Regions from separate parts of the Thiomonas arsenitoxydans genome, predicted to be linked through region 1. Evidence: predicted binding sites of a transcription regulator. Region 1 holds the regulator's gene; each other region holds the start of a gene.
The links. Region 1 encodes sigma-54, which starts transcription at its own class of promoters, with help from an activator protein. Its sites were predicted from a motif close to TGGCANGNAANCTGCTTT; they were not measured.

Region 1 (3,773 bases):
CGCCGCGCAGCGCATCGAATACGACGGCAAGACCGATGTAGTGACGCTGCGTGGCCAGGCCATGCTCAGCCGACTGATCGACGGCAAGCTGGCCGACCGCAGCCAGGGCAATGTGATTGCCTACAACCAGATCACCGATGTGTTCACCGTCGAAGGCGGTGCGCAGGGCGCCACGGCCACCAACCCTGGAGGGCGGGTGCGGGTGATGTTGACGCCGCAGCCCGCCGCCCCGTCCGCGCCGACGGCGCCCAAATCGCCTCCCGCGCTCAAAGTCGCCCCGAAGCTGGGGACACAGCCTTGAGCGTCCAGCCGCATTCCGCTGGACAGACCGTGGTGCGGGGCGGCCTGGAGCCCGTCGCCCCGGCGGAAGCCGCGCGCGTGCCTTCCACTCCGTCGTCCCGCGCGGCCACCGGCCCGGAGCTCGACGTTCAACATTTGCAGAAACGCTATGCCGGTCGGCAGGTGGTGCGCGACGTCAGCTTTAGCGTGCGCTGCGGCGAGGTGGTCGGCCTGCTGGGGCCGAACGGCGCGGGCAAGACCACGTCGTTCTACATGATCGTCGGCCTGGTGCGGCCCGACGCGGGGCGCATCCACATCGACGGCCAGGACGTGAGCGATTCTCCGATGCATCGCCGTGCGCGCATGGGGCTGTCGTATCTGCCGCAGGAGGCGTCGATCTTCCGCCGCATGACGGTGGCCGAGAACGTGAGGGCGGTGCTGGAGTTGCAGCGCGACGCGCAAGGGCGCCGCCTGGGCAGGGCCGAAATCCGCGAACGCGAAGATCATCTGCTGCGCGAACTGCACGTCGAACATCTGCGCGACAGCCCCGCCCCCGCGCTATCAGGCGGCGAGCGGCGGCGGGTGGAAATCGCCCGCGCGCTGGCCACGCAACCGCGATTCATCCTGCTCGACGAGCCGTTTGCCGGCATCGATCCGATTGCGGTCATCGAGATTCAGCGCATCGTGCAGTTCCTGAAAGAGCAGGGCATCGGCGTGCTGATCACCGACCACAATGTGCGTGAAACGCTAGGCATCTGCGACCGGGCCTGCATCATCAGCGAAGGGCAGGTGCTGGCGCAGGGCGATCCGCAATCCATCATCGACAACCCCGCGGTACGCAAGGTGTACCTCGGCGAAAACTTCCGCATGTAAGCCGCGATGAAGCCGTCGCTGAACCTGCGCCTGTCCCAGCATCTCGCACTCACGCCGCAGTTGCAGCAGTCCATCCGGCTGCTGCAACTCTCCACCCTCGAACTCACGCAGGAAATCGAAGGCCTGCTCGAATCCAATCCCTTCCTCGAACCTGAAGAAGAGCAAGAGGCGCCCGCTGCCGCGCCGACATCCGAGTCGCCACCGCCTTTGGCGCCCGACCCGTCTCAGGCATCGGTCGAAGGGCATGACGCAGCCGCCGAGCCCGCCGCTGAGTTGCAACTCGACACGCAGGACTGGACGGCCAGCAGCGGCGAAACCGATCACGGTGCGGATACCGATGCCGACGCCGACTCCTGGGTCAGCTCAGGCCAGTCCGTCAGCGGGGGCGGGGGTGACGACGACGAATTCAGCGCGCTCGACATTGCCTCCGAACACCTCGATCTGCGCGACCACCTGCGCGGTCAGTTGGCCGGGCTTGCGCTGAGCGCCACCGACCGCGCGGCCGCCGAGGCCATCATCGACTCGCTCGACGACGACGGCTACCTGCCCGACACCCCGCTGGAACTGGCGCAGGCCCTCGCCCCCGCGGCAGACGCCGAGCAGCTCGAAGACCTGGCCGATGCGCTGACCACGGCCATGCGCCTGATTCAGAGCTTCGACCCGGCCGGTGTCGCCGCCCACGATTTGCCCGACTGTCTCTGCCTGCAGCTTCAGCGCCAAGCGTCTTGTCCCGTGCGCGAACTTGCCCTGCAGATTTGCCGCGGCGGTCATCTCGATCTGCTGGCCAAGCGCGACTGGCGCAAGCTCGAACGCCAGCTCGAAGCCGATGAAGCCGCGCTGCGCCTGGCGCAGCAACGCATCGCCCAACTCGACCCCCATCCGGGCAGCGCCTTCCGCCGCGATGCCGCGCAGGCCGTGACCCCCGATGTCATCGCCCGCAAGACCCCGCAAGGCTGGGTGGCGCAGCTCAACCCCGAGGTCATGCCCCGGCTGCGCGTGAACCAGATCTATGCCGACGCCATGCGCCGCGCCCGCGACAGCGGCGGCGCCATGCAGGGACAGCTTCAGGAGGCGCGCTGGTTCGTGAAAAACGTGCAGCAGCGTTTCGAGACCATTCAGCGCGTGTCGCAGACCATCGTCGAGCGCCAGCAACGGTTTTTCGACTTCGGCCCCGTGGCCATGCGGCCCATGGTGCTGCGCGAAATTGCCGACGAGCTCGGGCTGCACGAATCGACCATCTCGCGAGTGACCACGCAGAAGTTCATGCTCACGCCCTTCGGCACTGTCGAGCTGAAGTATTTTTTCGGCTCTGGCCTGAGCACCGAGGCCGGGGGCAACACCTCATCCACCGCGGTACGCGAACTCATCCGCCGCCTGGTGGCTGAAGAAGACAGCGCCAAACCCCTGTCGGACAGCGAACTCGCCGAACGCCTCACGCAGCAAGGCGTGCAGGTGGCGCGGCGCACCGTGGCCAAATACCGCGAAGCGCTGCGCATCGCCCCGGCGAATCTGCGCAAGAGCAGTTGAGGGCCCGCAGCCGCAAGCGGAGCCAGTCGCTCACCTTGCGCTAAGTCGTCCTCTCCAGAATGCCGGGGTCGCGCCGCACGCGACGCCACAACAACGCAAACGGTATTCAGGGAGTTCATCATGCAAAACGCAGTAAAAGCCGCGCAGCCCAGTTGGGCGCTGGCGGTCAAGGTTCCGGTCGTCATCACGCTTTACTTCTGGCTGATCAAAATCATGGCCACCACGGTGGGCGAAACCGCCGCAGACTATCTGGCGGTGGATCTGCATCTGGGCCTGGTCGCCACCAGCGCGGTGATGACCCTTTTGTTCATCGGTGTGCTGACGGCGCAGATGCGCGCCAGCCGTTACGTTCCCTGGCTTTATTGGTTGACGGTGACTCTCATCAGCGTCGTGGGCACCTTGCTGACCGACAATCTGACCGATCAGTTGGGCGTGCCGCTGCCGGTGAGCACCGCCCTGTTTGCGGTGGCCTTGCTGGCGACGTTTGCGATCTGGTGGGGCAGCGAGCGTGACCTGTCCATCCACAGCATTGCCACGCCAAAGCGAGAAGGGTTTTACTGGGCGACGATTCTGTTCACCTTTGCGCTGGGTACTGCCGGAGGCGATCTGGCCGCCGAGCGGCTGCAACTCGGCTATGCCTTGTCGGCCTTGCTGTTTGGCGGCGCCATTGCGCTGACGGCAGCGGCCTACTACCTCTTCAGGGCCAGTGCCGTGACCACGTTCTGGGTCGCTTACATCCTCACCCGCCCGCTGGGCGCGACCTTGGGTGACTGGTTGTCCAAACCCGGTGCCGAAGGAGGGCTCGGTCTGGGAACCATGGGCACCAGTGCCCTGTTCCTGGTCACGATTCTGGCCCTGGTGATTTACCTCACTGCGACACGGCGGGACCAGTTGCAGATAAGTTCAAGCCTAGGTTCAACCGCAAGTTCAACGCTCTCCTGACTTGCCGCGGGCGGCTTGGAGCGCGCGCTGCAAGCCGGTGCGGGCCTGCTTGAAGGCATCGCGCATGGCCTGTTCGCTGAACGCGTTGGGCTGTGACGGCGGAGTGCTTGGGTCGCTGCTCATCCAACGCGCCAGCCGGTGGGTGTCGAGCG
Region 2 (3,773 bases), 290 kb from region 1:
CATCCCCACCTACAGCTCCTGGCTCAATCAGGTCGAGCGCTTCTTCGCGCTGATCACCGACAAGGCCATTCGCCGCGGCTCGTTCACCAGCGTCAAACAACTCGTGCAACGCATCGACCACTTCGTCGCCGCCCACAACATGAACTGCCAGCCATTCAAGTGGACCGCTACTGCCGACTCCATCCTCGAAAAGCTGCATCGACTTTGCTCACGTATCAGCGGGACAGGGCACTAGCCAGTGGCCACCGGATTGCTAAATCCCGGCGCAATCGCCGCATTCTTGCAGTCCTTCAGTGATTCAATGTTCTTCAAGCTCAAGCGATGGATCATCGGATCCAGTCGCCTATCCAGACTGCAATCTACATTCCACTTCTGAAGCACGTACCCAGCGACCGCAGAGCGAACGGTTATATGCAGTTCGCCTCGTCGCATCCCGAAATCGCGTCGAACAATCTCAGGCCGATCAATACCGGGGTGCACCACCAGCACCCTAATCATGACCCAAACTTACATACCGATGAACAGTGAACCTAGGTTACTTGTCTTGCTGGCCCATGGCTCCCGGTTAGCCGAATGGGCTCTGCCCTTTGAGGCCGTTTGTGGCATGGTGCAGTCCCGCCACCCCGAACTGACCGTCCGCCTTGCTTTTCTGGAGTCGATGCAACCCTCCCTGCAACAAGCCTTGGAGGAAGCGGGCCAAAACGGCACGGAGTATGTGCACATCGCGCCCCTCTTCCTTGGTGCAGGCGGCCACCTCCGGCGCGACATTCCAGAAGTGGTGCAAGCCGCGCGGGCGCGATATCCGAAGCTGCGAATCGTGCTCGCACAGCCAGCGGGCGAAGATGCTGGAGTGATTGCGGCACTTGCTGCGTATGCCACGCAAAGCATGACATCCCTTGATTCTTGAATGGCCTCAAGATTTGTCATCAATCGCAGGAAAACGAACTAACTCTTTGGGGCATGGAATTTGCTCGAATCGAGATATGCCCAACCCACTAAGCACTCTGACGGTTGCTGTCATCTCCCCCGATCCCGCATTGGCGACGGAGAACGATCAGGCGAATCATGAGCGCCAGGCAGGGCGTTGCGCGATGCTGGAAAAGGCCTTGTTGGATGCGGGCTACCAGGTAGTGGCCGTTCTGCCGGCCAAACCCGACCTGGACGACCGCATTGCCGCGCTCAAGCCCGATCTGGTGATTGTGGATGCAGAGTCTGGCGTGCGCGATCTGCTGGAGCACGTCGTGCTGGCCTCGCGCGACACGCCCCGACCCATCGTGCTGTTCACCGATGACGACGACACCGAGACTGCGCAACTAGCCATCACGGCGGGGGTGACGGCCTATATCGTGGACGGCCTCAAGCCCAACCGGGTGAGGCCGGTGATTGAGGTGGCGCTGGCGCGGTTCGAGCGCGAACAGGGTTTGCGCGCGGAACTGAGCCAGGCGCGCACCCATCTCACCGAGCGCAAGCTGATCGAGCGGGCCAAGGGCATTGTGATGCAGCGCCAGGGCTGCACCGAGGAAGAAGCCTTCAGCCGCATGCGCAAGCTGGCGATGGAAAAAGGCTTGAAGCTCTCCGAGGTTGCCCAGCGCATTCTCGATACCGTCGGATTGATCTGAGCCTTGCGGCTGCGCGCTTTGTGTGCTCACACGCACCAGACTGGAACCGTTACGCACAGTTTTGCGTCATCGAAGACCAGCCTAATTTGATACAGCGGGGAGCTTCCCTCTGATCTCTCCCGAGTGGAGGGTTGGCACGCTGATTGCTTAAATAGCGCTGTAGGCCAACGGCGGTCTATGTTGAACCCACTGAACGGGAGTCTCCCCCGCTCAGCTCGGCAATGATGCCTTCGTGTGCTTCGCCTTGTGTGAAGCGCCCGAAGGCTTTTTTTCGCCCGCTATTTCAGGAACTGCCATGCGCAAACAGCAAGACGCCCCCCCTCCGAGCAACGACCCGGCACAACCCTTGCGCCGCACCCTCATCAAGTCAGGCGCCGCCGTGGCTGTTGCCGGTCTTCTTCCCAGCCTGCAGCCCACGGCGCGCGCCGCCACTCTGGGAAAACCTGAAATGGAAGAAGTCAAGATCGGATTCATTCCCCTCACTGATTGCGCGCCCATCGTCATGGCCGCGGTGCTGGGTTTCGACAAGAAGTACGGCGTCAAGATCATTCCAAGCAAGCAGGCCTCGTGGGCCGCAGTGCGCGACAACCTGGTGACCGGCGGCATCCAGATGGCGCATGTGCTCTACGGCCTGCCGTATGGCGTGCAGCTCGGCGTCGGCGGGCCGAAGAAGGACATGGCCATACTCATGGGCCTGAACCGCAACGGCCAGGCCATCACCCTGGCTGACGCGCTGGCCAAGGAAGGCATCACCACCGGCCCGGCGCTGGCCAAGGCCATTGCGCAGAAAAAGCGCACCTACACCTTCGCCCAGACCTTCCCCACCAGCACGCATGCGATGTGGCTTTATTACTGGCTGGCGACCTACGGCATCAACCCGCTGAAGGACGACAAGGTGATTACCGTGCCGCCGCCGCAGATGGTGGCGAATATGCGGGTGGGCAGCATGGACGGCTTCTGCGTAGGCGAGCCGTGGAACGCGGTGGCTATCAACCAGAAGATCGGCTTCACTGCGGTGACTTCGCAGGAAATCTGGGTGGACCATCCAGAGAAGGTGCTGGGCACCACCGCCGAGTTCGTCGAAAAGTACCCCAACACCACCAAGGCGGTGATGGCCGCCGTGCTCGAAACCTGCCGCTGGATCGACGCCTCGGATGCCAACCGCACCAAGATGGCCGAGACCATCGCCGCGCCGGGCTATGTCAACACCCAGGTGGCAACCATCCTGCCGCGCATCCTTGGCAACTACACCAACGGCCTGGGCAAAAGCTGGCACGACGCGCACCCGATGACGTTCTATGAAGACGGGCAGGTCAACTTCCCGTGGTTGTCCGACGGCATGTGGTTCCTCACCCAGTTCCGCCGCTGGGGACTGATCAAGACCGACCCCGACTATCTCGCCGTGGCCAAGGCGGTGAACCGCGTCGATCTGTACAAGGAAGTCGCCACCGAACTGAAGGTGCCGGTGCCCGCCACCACGCTGCGCACCTCCAAGCTGATCGACGGCGTGACCTGGGACGGCAAGGACCCCAAGGCCTATGCCCACGGCTTCAAAGTCAACGATCTCGCCGTTTGACCTTGCCGACGCAATGAACCAGGAGTCCAGCATGAACACTGCCGTCTTTTCCGCCCCGGGCGGATCGTTTGAAGCCTCTGCGACGGAGGACGCCTCACCCGAAGCTCCCCCGGCCGCTACAAAGCAAACTGCCATACGCACCGTGAGCCCGGCAGAGCGGCAACGCGCGAAGAACCGCCAAATCGCGCTGCGCCTCATCGCCCCGCTGATGGGCTTCGCACTCCTGCTGCTGGTGTGGGAACTGGCGGCCGAGCACAGCGCGCAATTCCCCTCGCCGCTGGTCACCTGGCAGTCGGCGCAGAAGGTGTTTGCGCATCCCTTTTATGACAACGGACCGAACGATGTGGGCATCGGCTGGAACCTGCTGGCCTCGCTGCAGCGAGTGGCCTACGGCTTTGGTCTGGCGGCGCTGGTAGGCATTCCGCTGGGTTTCGCCATTGGCCGCGTGCAGTTCTTGAACCGCATGCTCTCGCCTCTCATCAGCCTGCTGCGTCCGGTGTCGCCGCTGGCCTGGCTGCCCATCGGGCTGTATGTGTTCAGCAATGCGCCGGCGGCGGCCATCTACACCATTTTCATCT
Region 3 (3,773 bases), 270 kb from region 1:
ACAGGGAAGGTCGATGCTTTCAAGACTCCCCACCCCAACCCTCCCCGCGAGCGGAGAGGGAGCAAACCATCGCGATACGCTGTGATTTGCCCCTCCCCACGGCGTGGGGGAGGTTGGGAGAGGGAGTGTTTGCGTTGCCGAACGATCAGGCGTTTTTCGGTCTGGGGATGTAGGGGCTCCAGGACTCGCCCGGGACCAGACCCTTGGACTTCCACACCACGTCGAACTGCGCCTTGTCGTTAATCTGGCCGATGAACACCGGCTTGCTCAGATACTGGTTCTCCAGCACTTCGACGGTATAGCCATCAGGGGCGGCGAACTTCTGCCCGATCAGTGCCTTGCGCACTTCATCGGTCTTGGTGGACTTGGCCTTCTCGACGGCCTGCTTCCACAGATGGATGCCGATGTAGGAGGCTTCCATCGGGTCGTCGGTGACCGGATAGTCTTTCAGCTTTTCCTTTTTCACCCAGTCTTGCCACGACTTGACGAACTTGGCATTGCGCGGATTTTTCAGACTCTCGAAGTAGTTCCACGCGGTGAGCTGGCCGACCAGGGGCTTGATGTCCATGCCCGCAATTTCCTGCTCGGCGATGGAGAAGCCGACCACCGGAATGTCGGTGGCCTTGATGCCCTGGTTGCCCAGCTCCTTGTAGAACGGAACGTTGGAATCGCCATTCACGGTGGAGATCACGCAGGTCGGGCCGGCCGAGGCGAACTTCTTGATGTCGGCCACGATGTTCTGATAGTTGCTGAAGCCAAACGGCGTATAGACCTCGGCGATGTCCGCATCCTTCACGCCCTTGGAGTGCAGGAAGCCGCGCAGGATGGCGTTGGTTGTGCGGGGGTACACATAGTCGGTGCCCAGCAGGAAGAAGCGCTTGGCGCCGCCGCCGTCTTTGCTCATGAGGTATTCAGTGGCCGGAATGGCTTGCTGGTTGGGCGCAGCACCCGTGTAGACCACATGCTTGTTCTGCTCCTGGCCTTCAAACTGCACCGGATAGAACAGCAGGCCGTTGAGCTCGTCGAGCACGGGCAGCACCGACTTGCGCGACACCGAGGTCCAGCAGCCGAAGATGGCCGCCACCTTGTCCTGACTGATGAGCTGGCGCGCCTTCTCGGCGAACAGCGGCCAGTTCGAAGCGGGGTCAACCACCACGGGCTCGATCATGTGGCCGTCCACGCCGCCTGCGGCATTGATCTCGGCAATGGTCATCAGGTCCACGTCCTTCAACGCGGTTTCGGAAATGGCCATGGTGCCCGAGAGCGAATGCAGGATGCCGACCTTGATCGGTTTCTTGCTCGCAGCAATGGCGGGGAATGACAGCGTGCTGGTCGCCGCTGCGGCAACTGCGCCGCCAACGGTCTTGAGTGCGGTACGACGATCCATGTTGGAAATTCCTCCAGAGGTTGTGGTGGGGTGCGACACGCTGTGTTGTGCAAGTCGCGTGCCACGGTTTTGTCTGCCCCCTCAGCACGGGGTGACAGTTCGATGACACTTGGCCCGAACTTGCGCCGCGCGGGCCTGAACGCGCCCCACAATCTGTTTTGAGGCACCACCGCGCGCATCAGCTCGATCGTCTTTGGTGCGTTCGCACCAAACCGGGGCAAACGGAGACCCGCACCGTTCCAGCAGGGGCGGCAGGTCTGCTTTTTGCTGCAGCACCAGCCTGCGCTTTCGATGTGGCCTCGCGTTAAGCTCACCTCACGATTCCCGTTCCATCCGCCGCCCCATGGACCTCACCCCCCGCGAAAAAGACAAGCTGCTGATCTTCACCGCCGCGCTGCTGGCCGAGCGCCGCAAGGCGCGCGGCCTCAAGCTCAACGTACCCGAGGCCATCGCCTACATCACCGCCGCAGTGATGGAAGGCGCGCGCGACGGCCGCACCGTGGCCGAGTTGATGAGCTTTGGCCGCACCTTGCTCAGCCGCGACGAGGTGATGGACGGCGTGGCCGAACTCATCCCCGATATTCAGGTGGAAGCCACCTTCCCCGACGGCACCAAGCTCGTGACCGTGCACCAGCCCATTGCGTGAATCCCCCAATCTGGAGCGTTTCAATGATTCCTGGAGAAATCCTTTGTGCCGAGGGCGACCTCGCTCTCAACCCCGGCCGCGCCACCTTGAGCGTGGTGGTGGAAAACGCGGGCGACCGGCCCATTCAGGTCGGCTCGCACTATCACTTTGCGGAAACCAATCCGGCGCTGCGCTTTGACCGCGCAGCCGCGCGCGGCATGCGGCTGCACATCGCCAGCGGCACCGCGGTGCGCTTCGAGCCGGGGCAGCAGCGCACGGTGGAGCTGGTGGCCTTCGCGGGCGAGCGCGTGGTCATCGGTTTCCGGCAAGACGTGATGGGAGCGCTGTGATGGCCACGATCTCCCGCCGCGCCTATGCCGAGATGTACGGCCCCACCACCGGCGACCGCGTGCGCCTGGCCGACACTGACCTGCTCATCGAAGTGGAAGACGACTACACCCTGCGCGCCGGAGGCTATGGCGAAGAGGTGAAGTTCGGCGGCGGCAAAACCATCCGCGACGGCATGGGTCAGAGCCAGCGCACCCGCGCCGAAGGGGTGATGGATCTGGTCATCACCAATGCGCTCATCCTCGACCACTGGGGCATCGTCAAGGCGGACGTGGGCATTCGTGGCCAGCGCATCGCCGCCATCGGCAAGGCGGGCAATCCGGACGTGCAGCCGGGCGTGGACATCATCATCGGCCCGGGCACCGAAATCCTCGCGGGGGAAGGCATGATCCTCACCGCCGGGGGTATCGACAGCCATATCCACTTCATCTGCCCGCAGCAGATCGAAGAGGCGCTGATGAGCGGCGTCACCACCATGCTGGGCGGCGGCACCGGCCCGGCCACTGGCACCAACGCCACCACCTGCACCCCGGGGCCGGAAAACATCGCCCGCATGTTGCAGGCGGCCGATGCCTTCCCGATGAACCTGGGTTTTCTCGGCAAGGGCAACGCCAGCCAGCCCGCGGCGCTGCGCGAGCAGATCGAGGCCGGCGCCATCGGCCTGAAGCTGCACGAAGACTGGGGCACCACGCCCGCGGCGATCGACTGCTGCCTCTCGGCGGCAGAAGAGACCGATGTGCAGGTGGCCATCCACACCGATACGCTCAACGAGAGCGGCTTCGTCGAAGACACCATCGCGGCATTCAAGGGCCGCACCATCCATACCTTCCATACCGAAGGCGCGGGCGGTGGCCATGCGCCCGACATCCTGCGCGTGCTGGGCGAGGCCAATGTGCTGCCGTCCTCCACCAACCCCACGCGGCCCTTTACCGTCAACACCATCGACGAGCACCTCGACATGCTGATGGTGTGCCACCACCTCGACGCGGGCATCGCCGAAGATCTGGCTTTTGCTGAAAGCCGCATCCGCCGCGAGACCATTGCCGCCGAAGACGTGCTGCACGACCTCGGCGCCATCAGCATCATGTCCAGCGACAGCCAGGCCATGGGGCGCGTGGGCGAAGTGGCGCTGCGCACCTGGCAGACCGCGCACAAGATGAAAGCGCAGCGCGGCTGGCTGGCGCCTCCGGCTTCGGGTGGCGCCCAGGGCAATGACCGCAACGATAACTTCCGCGCCAAGCGCTACATCGCCAAATACACCCTCAACCCTGCACTGGCGCACGGCATCGCGCACGAAGTGGGCTCGGTGGAAGCGGGCAAATGGGCCGATCTGGTGCTGTGGCGCCCGGCGTGGTTCGGCGTGAAGCCCAGCGTGATTCTCAAAGGCGGCTTCATCGCCGCCGCACTCATGGG
Region 4 (3,773 bases), 130 kb from region 1:
CATTGAAGGCATCTTCTGGGGTTGTCCACTCGAAACCTTCGAAGCGCTTGGCCATCTTGGCATTGCCTTCGGCCTCGTACATCACGCGAATGGTGTTGGCGATACGCGCGGCGGTCAGACAGTCGGGCAAGGCTTCGCCTGGGGGATCGATGAACTTCTCGGACATGCGCAGGCGGCGCTCACCGTTCATCGAGGTGTGGTTCATTTCTCCCGGCAGAGCACCCGGAAACATCACATGGGCCGCCTCGGCAATCATCGTGGGGTAGATATCCATCATCCCGACAAACAACCCGCCCTTTTGCGTTGCCTTGTAGATGACGTCCACCATCTCCTTGGGCGTGGCGCCACGGGCCTGGCCCATGGCCTGTTTGACGATCTGACTGCGGCGAATGACGGCTTCGCGCAGAGCCTGGGCATTGTTGGTGGTCTGGAATGTGTTGCACGCCCAGAACGTCATCATCTTGCCCTTGCCATTGATGAGGTAGGTATCAACCTCGATCAACTTGTCATGGCGCGGAATGGGAAAGTCGGCGGCCGGATAGCGGGACTTGGGTTCCGGATATGGGGGCCGTGTGTAACCTTCCTGGTGACCGCCCATGCGCACCCAGCCTGTCCCACGTCGGCTGCCCACATTGTGCGTGGCCACGACAACGGCACCGATGGCTTGTTCAGTGACGTAGTTGTTGTTGCCGCAGATGATGCCTTTCTCGAAGGCATGCATGGTGCGTGGCTGCTTACCCGGAGCCTTGGGTTTGTAGCTCCACTCCGCAGCCTGCTTGATCTGCGCCACCGGAACGCCGGTGATGCGACTGCACTCGTCCAACGACATGGCGTTGGCCTTGACGGCGGCCTCGAAACCTTCCGTATGCTTGGCGATGAAGTCCTTGTTGATCCAGCCTTGATCGACGATGTAGGTCAACAAGCCATTGAACAGGGCGCCATCGCTGCCAGGATTGATCGCCAAGTGCAGAACCTGATCCTTGGCCAGATCCTCACAAATCGAAATCGACGGATTGCGACGCGGATCGACGAAAATGAATTTGCCAGGACCGACCGGTTCACCAGGGAACATTTTCTTCTTCTTGTCCACCGTGCCGCCCTGCAGATTGGGCAGCCAGTGCACGAGGAAGTAGTTGGTCTGGTTCTCGTAGGGGTTGTTGCCGATGGACCAGATGACGTCGGCGAGTTCGGCGTCTTCGTAGCTGTTGTTGAGCTCGAAAATGCCCATGTCACGGTTGCCGAAGCATTCGGAGTTGTACGCCGGACGGTTATGGATGCGTACCGTCGGGGTCTGGATACCGGTGAAGATCAGCTTGCCGGTGCCCCAGGTGTTCTCGAAACCTCCACCGGCGCCCCCGTGATCAAACATGGCCACAGCGATCTCGTCTGGACCATCTTCGTCCAGAATTTTTTTGACCACGCCACTATAAACTTGGAGGGCGTAGTCCCAGGAGGTGTCCATCCATTGGTCACCATAGTAGACACGGGGGTGAAGCAGACGCTCTTTGGTGAGGCCATCGGCGTTGTAGAAGTAGGACGCCATTTTGCCCCCGCGGGTTGAGCTCAGCCCCTGGTTGACGACGCAGGCCTTGTCAGGCACGATCATGACGGCTTTACGCTTGCCGTTCTTGTCGGTCAGGACATTGGTCATCGCCGGGGTCATGATGGTGGCGAAGGGCGGAAGCTGCTTGCGAAAATCAAGCCCCAGCGCGTTCTGGTGGGGCGCGCGCCCGCCCTCGCGGTCGGCATCCCAGGTGTAGGCGTGGTAGCCACAGCCCACGATGCAGAAATGGCAGGTCAAATTGGTTTTTTGCGCATCTGCCGGCGGCAGCGCGACACGATCCTTGAATTGCGACATGGTGTTCGTCTCCTGACGGTGATGGGCTTACAGCACGTTGGCCTGGCGGCCGTAGATCAGGCCGGTGACGGCCACGGCGCGAACACTGTCGGAGGCCGGGTCGTACTCGAGTTGGATTTGCGGCAGATCTTCGGTCGCCTGGCCGCAGATCATCTGACCCGACTTCTCGGGATCGAACATGCTGTAGTGACAGGGGCACTTGAAACGCTGCGTGGCCGGGTCGTACATCAAGGGGCAGCCCATGTGGGTGCAAAGATTGCTGTAAGCGACGATGTCGCCGTCCGGGCCAACACCGCCGGCCACGCGCTGGCCCATCTTGATCGCCACACAGGGCGAATCGGCGTCCGGGTAGCTGAACGACACCGGGGTGTTGGCCTGCATCGCCTTGGCCTTGCCCACCGCGGTTTTCGGGTAGGGCAGCACAGCCATGCCGGCTGCCGCCTGAATCGCAGCTTGGTCACCGCCTGCGGCCATTGCGGAGCCGACCGGGCTGACGGCAGCGCCCACGCCTGCTACGCTGGTTCCGGCGACTTTGAGAAAAATGCGACGCGATACTTTTTCGGTCATGATGCCTCCTCGGGGTTGTTGTGAAACGCTCAATCGCGCTTCATGCTTTTGCAATGGACGTGCCAGCTTCGACCCGAGCGCCGTGATCGTGCCGAATCAAGCACTTGCGTCTCACGGCGACGGCGCGCACCGCCAATGGCGTTACCGCCGGGTAACGCGCCAGTTCGTGAGCGTTTCGTTTTCGTAACGCAGAGGACGCCACCATGCACCGCCGAACCCTTCTCGCCGCCGCGACCTGCAGCGCCGTATCCAGCGCTTTCGGGCAAAGTCCTGCGCGTAGCGGCAAGCCGCCGTTCCGCTTCGGCGTGACCGACGTGTTCCTGCACGACGGCGCGATCCACCTCTGGCAGCAGTTCCTGCAGGTGCAGCTCGGCGGGCCGGTGCAGATCATCCAGAAGTCGAGCTACCAGGAAGCCCTGGAAGCGCTGCGCTCGGACGAAATGGAGGCGGCATGGATTTGCGGATTTCCCTATGTCGTGGCCAAGGGTTTCGTGCGGCTGTGCGCACAGCCCGGCTGGCACGGGCAGCCTTGGTACCAGAGCTACCTCATCGCTGCGGCGCGGCGCACCCAGGCGCACTCGATCCGCGACCTGCGCGGCGACGTGTTTGCGTTCGACGATCCGCTGTCCAACTCGGGTTATCTGGTGCCGGTGGTGGCGCTGCGCGCGCTCGGCCAGACGCCGCAAAGCTTTTTCCGCGGCACCTTCTACACCTACTCGCTGCACAAGGTGGTGGAGGCGGTGGGAAGCGGCCTGGCCGATTCGGGCACGGTCGACGGCTACATCTGGGAGGTGCTCAACCGGCGCCAATCGCAGGCGGCGTTGAAAACGCGCATCGTCGCCAAATCGCAGCGCTACGGCTTTCCGCCCATCGTCACGCGCAAGAACCTCGTTCCCATGCTACACATGCGCCTGCAGCATGCCTTGCTCTCGGCCAAGGACGACGCGCAAGGCCGGGCCTTGCTGCGCAGTCTGGATCTGGAAGACTTCCTCGCGCCGCAGGAAAGCTGGTTCGGCGGCATCGCCGAGCTCGCGGCGATTCTCGACGGCACGCATCCGCCGATTCCCCTTTCCGCCATTTACGAAACCGCATGAACGCGGCATCACACGACCTCGCGATCGCACTCGACACGGCGCAGCGCCCGGACGCGGTGCCTCGGCAGGAGCGCGCCACCTGGAAAGGCGCCCTGCTACTGCGCCTGCCCTTGATCGCGGCAACCCTGGTCGCCCTCACCGCGCTGCTGATGGCCGCGGGGCTGGGTCTGCTGACGCGGCAGTATCTAATCGAGGACGTCGACGCCGGCGCGTTCCAGGCCATGGCAGCGTGGAACAAGAGTCTGCCAACCTTG

Region 2: THI_RS16600 (CmpA/NrtA family ABC transporter substrate-binding protein) is a predicted target of sigma-54. The motif match lies at 1,752-1,769, and genes of this name have one in related genera.
Region 3: urtA (urea ABC transporter substrate-binding protein) is a predicted target of sigma-54. The motif match lies at 1,434-1,451, and genes of this name have one in related genera.
Region 4: THI_RS14565 (arsenate reductase (azurin) small subunit) is a predicted target of sigma-54. The motif match lies at 2,473-2,490, and genes of this name have one in related genera.

Annotation. Positions count from the first base shown of each region.
Region 1 covers NC_014145.1:3,207,227-3,210,999, reverse strand. The annotation lists gene lptA (lipopolysaccharide transport periplasmic protein LptA) at 1-301, shown strand, start outside; gene lptB (LPS export ABC transporter ATP-binding protein) at 379-1,152, shown strand; gene THI_RS15180 (RNA polymerase factor sigma-54) at 1,159-2,679, shown strand; gene THI_RS15175 (COG4705 family protein) at 2,800-3,621, shown strand; gene THI_RS15170 (CYTH and CHAD domain-containing protein) at 3,607-3,773, opposite strand, start outside.
Region 2 covers NC_014145.1:3,498,847-3,502,619, reverse strand. The annotation lists gene THI_RS16615 (IS630 family transposase) at 1-235, shown strand, start outside; gene THI_RS16610 (sirohydrochlorin chelatase) at 497-907, shown strand; gene THI_RS16605 (ANTAR domain-containing response regulator) at 984-1,619, shown strand; gene THI_RS16600 (CmpA/NrtA family ABC transporter substrate-binding protein) at 1,915-3,195, shown strand; gene ntrB (nitrate ABC transporter permease) at 3,227-3,773, shown strand, end outside.
Region 3 covers NC_014145.1:3,476,600-3,480,372, reverse strand. The annotation lists gene urtA (urea ABC transporter substrate-binding protein) at 146-1,387, opposite strand; gene ureA (urease subunit gamma) at 1,731-2,033, shown strand; gene THI_RS16495 (urease subunit beta) at 2,057-2,362, shown strand; gene ureC (urease subunit alpha) at 2,362-3,773, shown strand, end outside.
Region 4 covers NC_014145.1:3,076,936-3,080,708, forward strand. The annotation lists gene THI_RS14560 (arsenate reductase (azurin) large subunit) at 1-1,858, opposite strand, end outside; gene THI_RS14565 (arsenate reductase (azurin) small subunit) at 1,886-2,425, opposite strand; gene THI_RS14570 (substrate-binding domain-containing protein) at 2,629-3,519, shown strand; gene THI_RS14575 (sensor histidine kinase) at 3,516-3,773, shown strand, end outside.